Regions from separate parts of the Capsulimonas sp. genome, predicted to be linked through region 1. Evidence: riboswitches for the same ligand, from Rfam matches in the RefSeq annotation. Region 1 holds a riboswitch; the other holds the start of a gene.
The links. A riboswitch is a leader RNA that binds a small molecule or an ion and turns the genes downstream of it on or off. The one in region 1 is predicted to bind cyclic di-GMP.
Positions count from the first base shown of each region.

Region 2: linked by a shared signal. The riboswitch ahead of ABIZ35_RS05225 (nuclease-related domain-containing protein) and the one ahead of flgM (flagellar biosynthesis anti-sigma factor FlgM) in region 1 are both predicted to bind cyclic di-GMP.

Region 1 is NZ_JBDSQY010000224.1:1,454-7,870, reverse strand. It holds gene ABIZ35_RS16615 (competence/damage-inducible protein A) at 149-1,420, opposite strand; gene ABIZ35_RS16610 (ParB/RepB/Spo0J family partition protein) at 1,502-2,434, opposite strand; gene ABIZ35_RS16605 (ParA family protein) at 2,421-3,200, opposite strand; gene flgM (flagellar biosynthesis anti-sigma factor FlgM) at 3,462-3,770, opposite strand; cyclic di-GMP riboswitch class I at 3,840-3,956, opposite strand; gene ABIZ35_RS16595 (peptidase) at 4,144-4,887, opposite strand; gene ABIZ35_RS16590 (glycosyltransferase family 39 protein) at 4,998-6,417, opposite strand, start outside.
Region 2 is NZ_JBDSQY010000075.1:55-5,806, reverse strand. It holds gene ABIZ35_RS05235 (glycoside hydrolase family 95 protein) at 1-2,362, shown strand, start outside; gene ABIZ35_RS05230 (Gfo/Idh/MocA family oxidoreductase) at 2,502-3,542, shown strand; cyclic di-GMP riboswitch class I at 3,778-3,879, shown strand; gene ABIZ35_RS05225 (nuclease-related domain-containing protein) at 4,036-4,773, shown strand; partial or broken gene ABIZ35_RS05220 (PAS domain-containing protein) at 4,770-5,752, shown strand, end outside.

The sequences.
Region 1 (6,417 bases):
GGCAGATAGTATCCGCGAATGATTCAGAACAAGTGTACGATCTATTATAGCATAACTCTTTCGAGAATGCCAATAGGAAATTTATTCGCAAGTTTTCTTGCAATTAGTAATTGCACATAGTTAATTAAATTTAGTATGTGAGCTTTGCTTATGGAGACGATTTGAAAGTGGAGTCTTCCGGAGCGATGAGCCACCGCCGCACGAGCGCCAGTGCAGCCTGCGCCGCGCGCTGACTCACATCCTGGCGCCGTCCTAGAAACTGGTGATGCTGTGAACTCACGCCGCCGTCCCATGCAAGGCCGATATAAACCGTGCCGACTGGCTTCTTTTCGCTGCCGCCGGTCGGCCCCGCGATTCCCGTCACGCTGACTCCGATATCGGCGCCGGCAGCGACTCGGACCCCTTCAGCCATCGCGCGCGCGACTTCATGACTCACTGCGCCATGCTTCGCGAGCAGCTCGGAGTCGACTCCGAGAAACGTCTCCTTCGACTCGTTGGAGTATGAGACAATACCCAAACCAAAGACTCTTGAAGAGTCGGGAATATCTGTAATCCGTTTGGAAATGAGTCCGCCGCTGCACGACTCCGCGCACGCGACTGTGCGTTTCGATTGCTGAAGAAGAGTCACAACGGCGTATTCCAGCGACTCCGAGTCGATCCCGTAAATCACATCGCCGAGTCGCGCACGGATCGCCGACTCGCGTGGTGAGATCAGCGCCATGGCGGCTTCATCCGTGGAGGCGCGCGCCGTGACCCGCAGATGCACTTCCCCGGTCTTTGCGTAGGGGGCGACGGTAGGATTGCTGTCCTCCATCAGGTCTTTGACCTTCTCTTCGACCGTGGATTCGCCCATTCCGATGATTCGCAGCACACGGGATTTGATGACGGCCTTCTCGCCGGATGTTTTTTCCGCAAAAAACGGCTCCACTGTCTCCTCCAGCATGGGAATCAGCTCATTGGGCGGCCCGGGAAGACAAATTCCGTACTTTCCGTCCTTTTCGAAGATCGCGCCAAGCGCCGTCCCATTATTATTGGGAATTCCGCGTCCTGAGGCCGGGATGTCCGCCTGCTTCATAAAATGTTCGGGGAATTTGTCCCAGCCGCGCCGTTTTCCCATCTCTGTGAGACGCTGTACATGTGCAAGGTCTGTGACGAGGGGGATTTCCAGGACGCTCGCCAGGGTTTCTTTCGTCAGATCGTCCATGGTCGGGCCAAGGCCGCCGATGGTAATGACGATGTCCGCTCGCTCCAGCGCCTGTTTGAGCTCGGCAGTCAAGCGGTCGATGTTATCGCCGACCGTGGAGCGATGGTAGATAGAGATGCCCTGCCGCGAGAGCGCCTGCGCGACGGCGGCGGCGTCGGTGTCGATGGTCTGGCCGAGAAGAAGCTCGGTGCCGACGGAGATTACTTCTGCAATCACGAAATACGCCTTTCATTATTCGCCGGCGAATAACAAGTGAAAATTATTCGTCGGCGAATGAAACCAGTCGAAGTCCGAAATTTAGCGAATGCGGTCGAGAATACCTTCGACTTCTTCCGGATCGGAGAAATCGATTGTCAGCGTGCCGCCGCCTTTGGGGGAGGGGCGCAGAGCGACTTTCATGCCGAACGCCGAACGCAAGCGGTCTTCGAGGGCGATCCAGTGAACATCGCGAGCTGGGGTGGGAGGCGTTTCTTCGATTTCACCGTTCTGAGTAATCTTCAGCGCCAAACGCCGCGTTTCGGCGACGCTCAGCTGATTGGCGATGACCTTCTCCCAAAGCTTCACGCGCTGATCGGGGTCCTGCACGGAGAGCAGCGCTTTTCCGTGCTCTTCGGTCATTTGGCCGTCGGAGATGCTGACCTGCATTTCGAGATCCAGCTTCAGAAGGCGCAGGGCGTTGGCGATCGTCGGCTGCGCCTTGCCGAGCTGGCGTGCGAGCTCCGTTTGCGTCAGTCCGAACTGATCGAGCAGCTGCCGATAGCCTTTCGCCGCTTCGATGGCGTTCAAGTCTTCGCGCTGAATATTCTCAATCAGAGCGACGGTGAGGGATTCTTCGTCGGTCAGCTCACGGACAATCGCCGGCACAAACTCAAGGCCGGCGCGTTTGGCGGCGCGGAAGCGGCGCTCGCCGGCGACGAGCTCGTACTTGTTCTTGCCAGAAGCGCGTACCATAATCGGCTGCAAAATACCATGCGCGCTGATCGAATTCGCAAGATCTTCCAGAGCGGTGTCATCAAAGGAATCACGCGGCTGAAACGTATTCGCCTTGATACTCGTGACAGCGAGGCGCTGAACTGTATCCTGCGGGTTGTCCGGCGTCTTCGATTCCTTAACTTCTACTGGTTTGACGCTTTCTTCCGCAGGCGGCGCGGCTGGGCGCGCCGATGGGGGAATCAGCGATGACAGGCCACGCCCCAGACGGCTTTTCTCTGCGGGCTTACTTCTTTCCAATACTCACTACCTCCTGGGCCAAATCTGCGTACGCCTGCGCCCCCTTGGAGCGGGGATCATAAAGGGAAATCGGTTGCCCGAAGCTCGGCGCCTCACTGAGCCGGACGTTGCGGGGAACGATCGTCTCGGCGACGATATCGCCGAAATACTCGCGGACTTCGCTGACCACCTGACGCGATACGTTGATCCGCTCGTCATGCATCGTCAAAACGACCATTCCGATGGCGAGACGCGGATTGAGATGCGCCTGAACCCGATCGACGATCGTCATGAGCTGTGAGATGCCTTCCAGCGCGTAGAACTCGCACTGGATCGGGATCAGCACGGCGTCGGCGCAGGTCAGAATATTCAGCGTGAGAAGACCGAGGGAAGGAGGACCGTCGATCAGAACAAAATCGTAGGAGCCCAAAATAGGCTTCAAGCTGCGGCGGAGCGTGCTTTCGCGCGATAGCTGCGAGAACATCTCCATCTCGGCGCCGCTGAGATCCAGTGTCGCCGGCGCGACATCCAGTCCGGGCACCGTCACGTCCTTCTGAACGATCTTTGCGATGGGGACATCATCCACCAGCACGTCGAACATCGACATCTCCAGGGCGCTTTTGTCGATTCCAAGCCCTGTTGTCGCATTGCCCTGTGGATCACAATCGACGACCAGCACACGCTTTCCAAGCTGGGCGAGACTTGCGGCGAGATTGACGGCGGTCGTGGTTTTGCCGACGCCGCCCTTCTGGTTGACGACCGCGTATACTTTGGTCTCTTTATTCAATGACACACTGCCCCTATCTGACGAACTCACAACGCCGTTCAATTCGGCATGGGATTGCGAACTCCCTGCATAGAGTATACACCATGGGAGACGTCAAAGAAAAAGGGATGATGACAAAGAAAAAGACGCATGAGCAAAAGCTCATGCGTCATTGTAAAGACCGAATATTACCGTGTATGCCGGACAAGTCCCGGTTTGTTTCAGCAGCTGGTCCTGCAACGGCCGCTAAACGATAAGCGCACTTAGCAGTGCGTCCATAATTTAACGGATTCGATCCGCCTGGGCTCGGCGCACCATCTGATCGGCGATATCGGCGCCGCTGACCTTATATGTGCCGTCCGAAATCTGCTTCTGCAGTTTCGTAACCAAGTCGTCCCGTGTCTCGGGCGCGGCGTTCACCGCCTGCATAGCTGCGGAGAGCGTTTGCGCCTGCGACGAGAGCTGTACTTCGGCCGCCGGGGTGCCTGTGGTTCCCGTCGGTCCGTTTTGCGGCGTAGCCGCGACGCGCGGAGCCGGTGTGATCGATGAGACCTGTCCTGCCCGCAGTGATTCGTTGTTAGAGATTTTCATTTTAATGCCCCCAAATTACCCTATACTTAGATAGACGACAGTGATGTCGGCCTATACAAACGCGGGTGGTGCGGCGGCTTGGCTGTCATAGCAGAGCATGTCGAGCTCAATGCGCGAAATGCGGAAATCTGCCGTAGACCCTTAGCTTTGCGTCCTCGCCTTTCGACGAGTTTGCCTTTGTTGTCGCTCCTTATCATCGCGACAATATCATCATCGGCATATGCCGGGAAAATCTTTAGTGCTCCGTTAAGATTATAGGCAAGAAAGTATTTTTTCCAGATGTCAATAATACCAGTTTTCACGTAAACCCGTAAAATCGCGGATCAGGAACCTCTTTTATGGTCAAAACGGCCCGATTTGATCCGCGCGCATACTAAATTTTTTGACCGTAGGTATCGAAATCGATTTCCGGCAGCTCCGAAACGCCTTTGCGTAGTGTTTGCTCCCATTGCTGATGGATTTCAATCAGATCCGGATCCTTGTCCGTCATGCGCCGGCGGTGGTTGATGTCCAGCTCGTCACGATGGTAGATGCAGATATCGATCGGGGCGCCGACAGTCACGTTGGAGCGCATTGTGGAATCGATCGAGATCAGCGCATACTTCGCCGCTTCTTCCAGTGGCGTTTCCTGATAGCGGATGCCGCGCACCAGGATCGGCCGACCGTACTTCACTTCTCCAATCTGCAAAAACGGGCTGTCTTCGGTGGCGCGCAGGGGGTTCCCCTGGGGGTAGATCAGATAAAGATCCGGCGGCTGTCCGGCGATCTGGCCGCCGAGCAGGAAGTGCACGTTGTAGCGCAGCTCGTCGCGCTCCAGCGCCGCGCGGTCCATCTCGGACACTCGACGCACCTGCTCGCCGATCTCACGGGCGGCGTCGTACATATTCGCCACCGACGCCAGGCCTTTACCCAGATCGAAATCGCGTCCGAGCAGCGTAATGATGGACTGGGTCAGAGAAAGGCTCCCGCTGCAAAGCAGGATAAAGGCTCGCTCGCCGGGAAGGACAAACGTATGCATCTTGCGCGTGACGTTGACCTGGTCATAACCGGCGTTTGTTCGTGAGTCGGAGGCCATTACCAGACCGTGGCGCGTGTGAATCCCCAAGCAATAAGTCATAAGTCGTTCCTAATTCTCCGTCGCGGCGAAGCCGCACTCTTTATTATGCCCCAGGAACGGCCTTGTTCCATACACTTGCGATACAGACATGCAGGCATGGGGCAATTATTTTATTTTTTGATGTAAATCGTAATGGCGGGATTGGCGTAAAGCATGTCATGCGGAAATGGCGTGATCTGCTCGCCAAACAGGCGATATCCTCCGAATTGCGCCCCTACCCGATAATCCGCGCGCAGAGCGCCGAAGTATTGTGCGGCGTCCGCATTGTTGAGACGCACGGCGTCCTGAGTGTCGTACTGGCTCAAGATGACGAAAGTAGGACGCTGCTGCTGTAAGAGGGTGACATCCCAATCCTTATCTTGATAAATAATTCTATTTACTTCCTGCGGTGGAGTGAGCTGTTTCCAGGCGCCGGGACGCGGCGCCGTGAAGTATGGACTGAGCGGCGCGGTCTGGAACCAGGGCATTGTAGGAAACATGGCCTGAGCGCCCAATGCCGACTGGCTTTGTGTCCACGCGATCGCGCGATCGCGCGGATCGGTCTGAGACATAGGAAGCAGTAAAATTATCGTCCATATAAAAGTAAGCGCGCTGGTGATAAGTGCGCTTGCTAAAATTAAACGCCTTTGACTTGCCGCCGTCGACTCACCAATCTCAGCGATCGCTCGTCCAGTCCACAAACACAGAAGAGGAATCAGCGGCAGAGCATAGCGTGCGTATCGCACGGCCGCGAGGCCGATGAGAAGGTAGTAGGGGAGGGCGAATGCGGCGAGGAGACCGTCGCCTTGAGCGCGTCTGCGGCCAGCCCACACAAGAGAGGCGAGAGCCGCCAGCAGCAGCGGCCATCCGAGGCCGGCGCTTAAGTTGGTGACGATATGGTAGATGAAACCGCTGCCGGTGTTGGTGAACGTGTCGCCGGGCTGCTGGGACACATGCAGCGCTTCATAGCGGATATCGGCGATAAACTTGGCGTTTTCCAGGATTGCGCCCGGGCATCCGGCCACGAACGCCGCTGCAAAGCCTCCAATGGCCGCCACAGCTCCCAACGCCGCCTGGCGCCGCTCGGAACGCCCACGCAGATAAAGTGACGCCAGCAGGGGCAGCAGAGCAAGCGCGAGGTTATACTTGGTCGCCGCCGCTAAACCGGCGAAGATCGCGGACCAAATGAGCGGCTTCCAGGAGAAACGCTCGCTTTTCAATAACCGTGCGGCGAAAAGGAGCGAAAGGGTCGCCCAGAACGTCCCCGGGACATCGACCGTCAGCCAGTGGGAGTGCTGCGCGTGCATCGGCGCGATTGCCAGCAGCATCGCCGCCGCAAGTCCCACTCGGCGGTTCCAAAGCGTTTGTCCAACTCCATAGATCGCCACAACTGTCCCCATACCCATAAGCGCGCTTAGTATTCTGCCGATCAGATACAATTGCGCGAACTGCTCCGGATGCGCCACCGGGTCGGGCGCCAGACTTGGCGCCGCCCCAAACATCACGGCGAGGGTATTTGCGAAGTTGACGAGGTAGAGTTGAAGGGATCCG
Region 2 (5,752 bases), on a different contig from region 1:
GCTCGCCGCGGCAGTGCCGGCAATTGCCGTTGAGGCGCTCGGCGCGGACAATCCCGCAAACGCGGAAAACAAGGGGACACGATCTCCTGCCGACAGCACTCCTTCTGAACCACAGCGGCTCTGGTACCCGAAGCCCGCGACAGTCTGGACAGAAGCGCTGCCTCTCGGTAACGGGCGCATCGGCGCAATGGTGTTTGGCGGCGCCCCTGAAGAGCGTATTCAGCTGAACGAGAGCACGCTCTGGGCGGGGCAGCCGCACGACTACGCAAATCCCGAGGGTCTGCAAGCTCTGCCCGAAATCCGCAAGGCGGTCTTTGCCGGCGATTATAAAACTGCTCAGGACCTTTTCAGTAAACACTTTATCGGCCGTCCCTGGGCGCAAATGCCCTATCAGACGTTTGGCGATCTCTCCTTGACGTTCACGGAAGGGGTGGACGAAATCCAGGACTATCGCCGCGATCTTGACCTGACAACGGCCATCGCCACGACGACTTATGTCTCGGGCGGTGTTTCTTACCGCCGCGAATACCTGGTGAGCGAGCCGGATCAGGTTCTGGTCATTCGGCTCACCGCCGATAAACCGGGCCGCATTTCTTATCGCGCCAAGTTCGGCAGTCCTCAAAAATGTACCGTAGGCGCAATGGGAGCGGACGTCACTATCGAGGGTGTCTCCGGGGATTCCAAGGGCCTTGAGGGCGCCGTCCGGTTTTCTGGTCTGGCGCGGCACATCCCGCAGGGGGGAACGTTAACCGCCGACGCCGACGGGCTTGTTGTGTCGCACGCGGACTCGGTCACGATACTGGTTTCGCTTGCCACCAGTTACAAGAATTACCGGGATGTCAGCGGCGATGCGCCGGCTCGCGCTCATCGATATCTGGCGGCGGCACAGAAGCGGCATTACGCGGATCTCCGGCGCGACCACATCGCTTCGCACAAGCGGCTGTTTGACCGTGTGGAATTCCGTCTTGGTAAAAAGGCAAGCAACGAGGCGACGGACCAGAGAATTTTGGCTTTCGGCCGGGGCGAAGATCCTGATCTCGCATCGCTCTATTTCCATTATGGCCGGTATCTCCTCATCTCTTGCTCACGACGTGGAGGCCAGCCGGCGACTCTCCAGGGATTGTGGAACGATTCGATAAGCCCTCCCTGGGATTCGAAGTACACAACCAACATCAATTTTGAGATGAACTACTGGGCGGCGGAGAAGATTGCGCTGCCCGAGTGTCATGAGCCGCTGTTTGCTCTGGTGATGGAGCTTGCCGAGGCAGGCAAGTCAACCGCGCAAAAGCAGTATGGCGCGCCCGGCTGGGTATGCCACCACAATACAGACGGATGGCGCGCGACCGCTCCGTGTGACTACTGGGGAGCCGGAATGTGGCCGACCGGCGGCGCATGGCTTTGTCTCCATCTGTGGGAGCATTATCTTTTCACGGGCGACAAGTCGGCGCTCTCGAAGCATTATCCCGCGATGAAGGGGGCCGCCGAGTTCTTCATCGCGACGCTGGTGGCGGAGCCGACACATCAGTGGCTGGTGACATGCCCGTCGCTCTCTCCGGAACATCAGCACCACCCCGACGCGGCGGTATGCGCCGGCCCTACGATGGACATGCAGATTTTACGCGATCTCTTCGACGCCTGCGTCAAAGCATCGGAGGTCCTGGGCGTCGATCCCCAGTTTCGAGAGACGGTTCACGGCGTACGGTCGAAATTGGCTCCCATGCAGATCGGAGCGCAGGGCCAGCTGCAGGAGTGGTTTGAAGATTGGGATGCGCAGGCGCCGGACCAGAATCACCGACATATATCGCACCTGTATGGACTCTATCCCAGCAGCCAGATCACTCGTCAAACACCCGATCTGTTTGCCGCGGCGCGGCGTTCTCTCGAAATTCGGGGGGACGACGGCACGGGCTGGAGCCTTGCCTGGAAAATCGCCGCATGGGCGCGTCTTGCCGACGGCGACCATGCGTATCGTTTGATACAAGATGCGCTGCGTCTCACGAAGGACGCCGGGACCAATTACGAAGGCGGGGGCGGGGTTTATGCGAACCTGTTCGACGCGCATCCGCCGTTTCAGATCGATGGCAATTTTGGCTTTGTCGCCGGAGTTGTGGAAATGCTCCTGCAGAGCCACACCGGCGAACTGCATCTTTTGCCTGCCTTGCCTAGCGCCTGGCCGGATGGGCAAATCAAGGGCGTGCGCGCACGCGGCGGATATGGCGTCGATCTGGAATGGCGTAACTCAAAACTCGTTAGGGCAACCATACGGCCGAAGTTTTCGGGAAAGGTCACAGTGCGCTGGCGAGAGCATCGTTGGAATTATGTAACGCACCCCGATAAGGCAATCGTGATCGCGCTGAAGTGAACGCTGCTCAATGGATTTAAAGGTCGTGACCACGAATATAGGTTCCCTCGAACCATTCGCGCAGGACAACGCGTCATCGCCGCCTAACTGTCGGTCAGCGTGTGAAGAGCGCAAGACTGACTGGGCAGGGAGGGCGTTTATGGAGCCTTTGCGAGTGGGCGTCGTGGGATGTGGCGTGATTTCGGGAACACATGGGGACGCGCTGCGGCGCTTGGAGGAAGAAGGATTGGCGCGGCTGGCGGGGACGACGGATGTCGTGCGCGGCCGGGCCGAGGAGTTTGCGGGCAAGTACGGCTGCAAGGTCTTTGAGTCGTTTGATGAGATGATCGCCAGCCCCGAGATCGATTCGGTGACGCTTTGCACGCCGAGCGGGCTGCATGGCCGAATGGCGACGCAGGCGGCGCGGGCGGGCAAGCATATTTTGTCTGAGAAGCCGCTGGATGTTTGGATCGACGCCGTGGATGAGGCGATTGCGGCGGCGAAGGCGGCGGGCGTCACTTATGGCGGCGTGTTTCAGGAGCGGTTTTCGCCGGCGGCGCGCAAGGTGAAGCGTGCGGTGGAGTCGGGCGCCTTTGGCGAGATCGTGCTCGCGTGCGCGGAGACCAAGTGGTATCGAAGCCAGGAGTATTACGACAGTGGCGACTGGCGCGGCACGTGGGCGCTGGATGCAGGCGTCTTCTCCAACCAGGGCATTCATAGCCTCGACAAAGTCCAGTGGCTGGCCGGCCCGGTCGAGGAAGTTCTTTCGGCGACTTTGACGCCGGGATTCCACCGGACCATCGAAGGCGAGACTCTGGGCGTCGCCACCGTGCGGTTCCAAAACGGCGCGCTGGGGACGATCACCATGACCACCCTGGCGTACGACGGTTTTCCCGAGCGGATCGATGTCAGCGGGACCAAGGGCAGCGCGATGCTGGTGGGCGACCATCTGGCGCATTTTACTACCAAAGACCCTTATGAAGACGAGTTCGGCGATCTGAGCGGCTCCGCTGAGACGCAGTCCAATACCTCGAAGGACCCGGCGGCTCTCGTCGGCGATGGGCATTACGGCAACATTCGGGATTTCGTTCTCGCCGTGCGCGAAGGACGTCCGCCCCAGGTCGCCGCCGAAGGCGCGCGGGATGCCGTCAATCTGCTGAATATGATCTACGCCAAGGCCAAGGTGGGGCCGTACGCGTAAGATGCGCAATCCTCCTACAGCTGGAAGGCTGTAGGCTAGGCTGGGGCGAAGTCAGCTAAAGCAGACTCTTGGGGCACGCAAACGTCACTCATCATCCTAACCTGCTTCAGCTGGTTTTGCCTCAGCCTAGCCCACATCTTCCAGATGTGGGCTTACGCATAATCCTGGTAAAAATACGGGTGAGCAAATCCCCGTAAACATCCTATAATGAAATCACCATAACCCACCAATCGCTGCTCGACAAAGGCAAACTCTCCGAAAGGGGAGGACGCAAAGCGCATGGGCCTATAACTGGACCGCCGTTGGGCGGCCCCGGCATGGCAGCCACGTTTCCGAAGGTGCGAGTGCGTGAAATAGATGATAGAACGCCCGGTCTCTTCTAGGAAGAGGCTCGGGCGTTTTGTCCGTTATGGCTCCCGGTGAGCCAAAATGTCCTATAAATTGCCAGAAAAGTGCTCTTGAGCCCTGCCTCCTTCATGCCGACAATAAACATATGAATGTGATTCGTCATGCGCGTTATGCGGACAAGGTCATGCGCATCGAAGGCGCGCTTGCGGTTTCCGGGGTGGGGGGCGGCGTGCTTCTGTGGACTCAGGCCGCTTACTTTGGCGGCTACGGCTTTGCGGCGGCGGCGTTTCTTGCGCTCGGCGGCGTCAATATCGGCGTCAAGGCGATGCGCAACTACAACCGTTATCTGCGCGGCGCGGAAGGGGAAGAAGCGGCGCTCGCGGCGCTGCTGGCGCTTCCCGACGGATATTCCTGTATCTCCAACTTCGTCGTCCCCGGCACGCACCAGGGGGACGCCGACCTGATCGTGGTCGGCCCGTTCGGTGTTCTGGTCGTCGAAGTGAAGACGTTCACCGGGCATTACGCGTGTCACGGCGATGCCTGGTTTCGGCTGCACGATGACGGCGTGCGGCAGCCGCTGCGCAGCAGCGTCACGAAACAGCTGAAGCGAAACCGCAAGGCGGCGCAGCATTATCTGGTGGACTGCGACAGCCAGTCGCCCGTGTACGCAGTCGCCGTCTTTCCCGATGCACTGAAGCTCGACTGTGTCCACCCGACAGCTCCCATGGTGCGACTGTCAGGTCTGGCGGACCATGTTTTGAGCCTGCCGCCCGCGCCGGGAGGACTGGACACGGCGCCGCTGGAGGCGCTGTTCGGCCCCACTCAGTCGCGTGAGGCGGATACGTCCGCAGGCCGAGAGCCAAGTCCAGGAATCTCTTCATGAATACCTCAACGCCCAGCGTTTTATGGCCGAAACGGCGTGTCCTCGGCACAGGGCTCGTGGCTGCGCTTTGCGCCGCCCTCTGTGAAACCGTCGAACATGCGCTGACGCCCAATCTTAGCAACTGGCAGTCGCATGTGATCGGGATTGTCACAGTCGGGCTTATCACCGGTGTTGCGGCCGCTTATCTGGCCGCTTTTTACGAGCGGATGCGGCGACGAATGCGGCGAGAAGAAGAGGCGCGCATTTGGGCGGAAGAATCGCTGCGCCGTTCGTGTGAATGCCTGGAAACCATTGTCGAGGAGCGCACCCGCGATCTGGAGGCCGCGTCAGAAGAAATGCGGCGTGAAGTCGAAGAGCGGCGGGAATCCGAGCAGCGGCTGCGGGAAAGCCAGAGCCGCATGCACGCCATTCTGACCGGCGCCCCTCTGGTCCTCTACGCCATGGACAATAAGGGAGTGATACGGCTGTCCGAGGGGCAGGCGCTGAGCGTCGTGGGGCTGCGCCCAGGAGAAGTCGTCGGCCGTTCGATGTTCGAACTGTACCGCAACGATCCGCACTCGCTCTCCATCATTCGCCGCGCGCTCTCCGGGGAAAGCGTGCGCGAAACGAGACATGTCGGCGACGCCTATTTCGATTCGCAGTATACACCTGAATTCGATGGGGAAGGGCGCGTGACGGGAGTGATCGGCGTCTGTACGGACATCACCGAGCGCGTTCGGGTGGAGGCGCGCAATCGGAGTATTGTCGAGAACGCCGTCGAAGGCATTTACCAAACGACGATGGGAGGGAAGCTAATCAGCGCCAACCCGTCCATGGCCGCGATCCTTGGGTTTGACAGCCCGGACCAACTGATACAGTCCGTGGATCATGTTGGGCGCGACTTGTATGTCGATCCAGGCCGGCGCGGGGAGTTCCTGGCGCAGATTGAGTTGTCCGGCAGCGTCAGCCAGTTTGATTCGCAGATCCGACGCAGGGACGG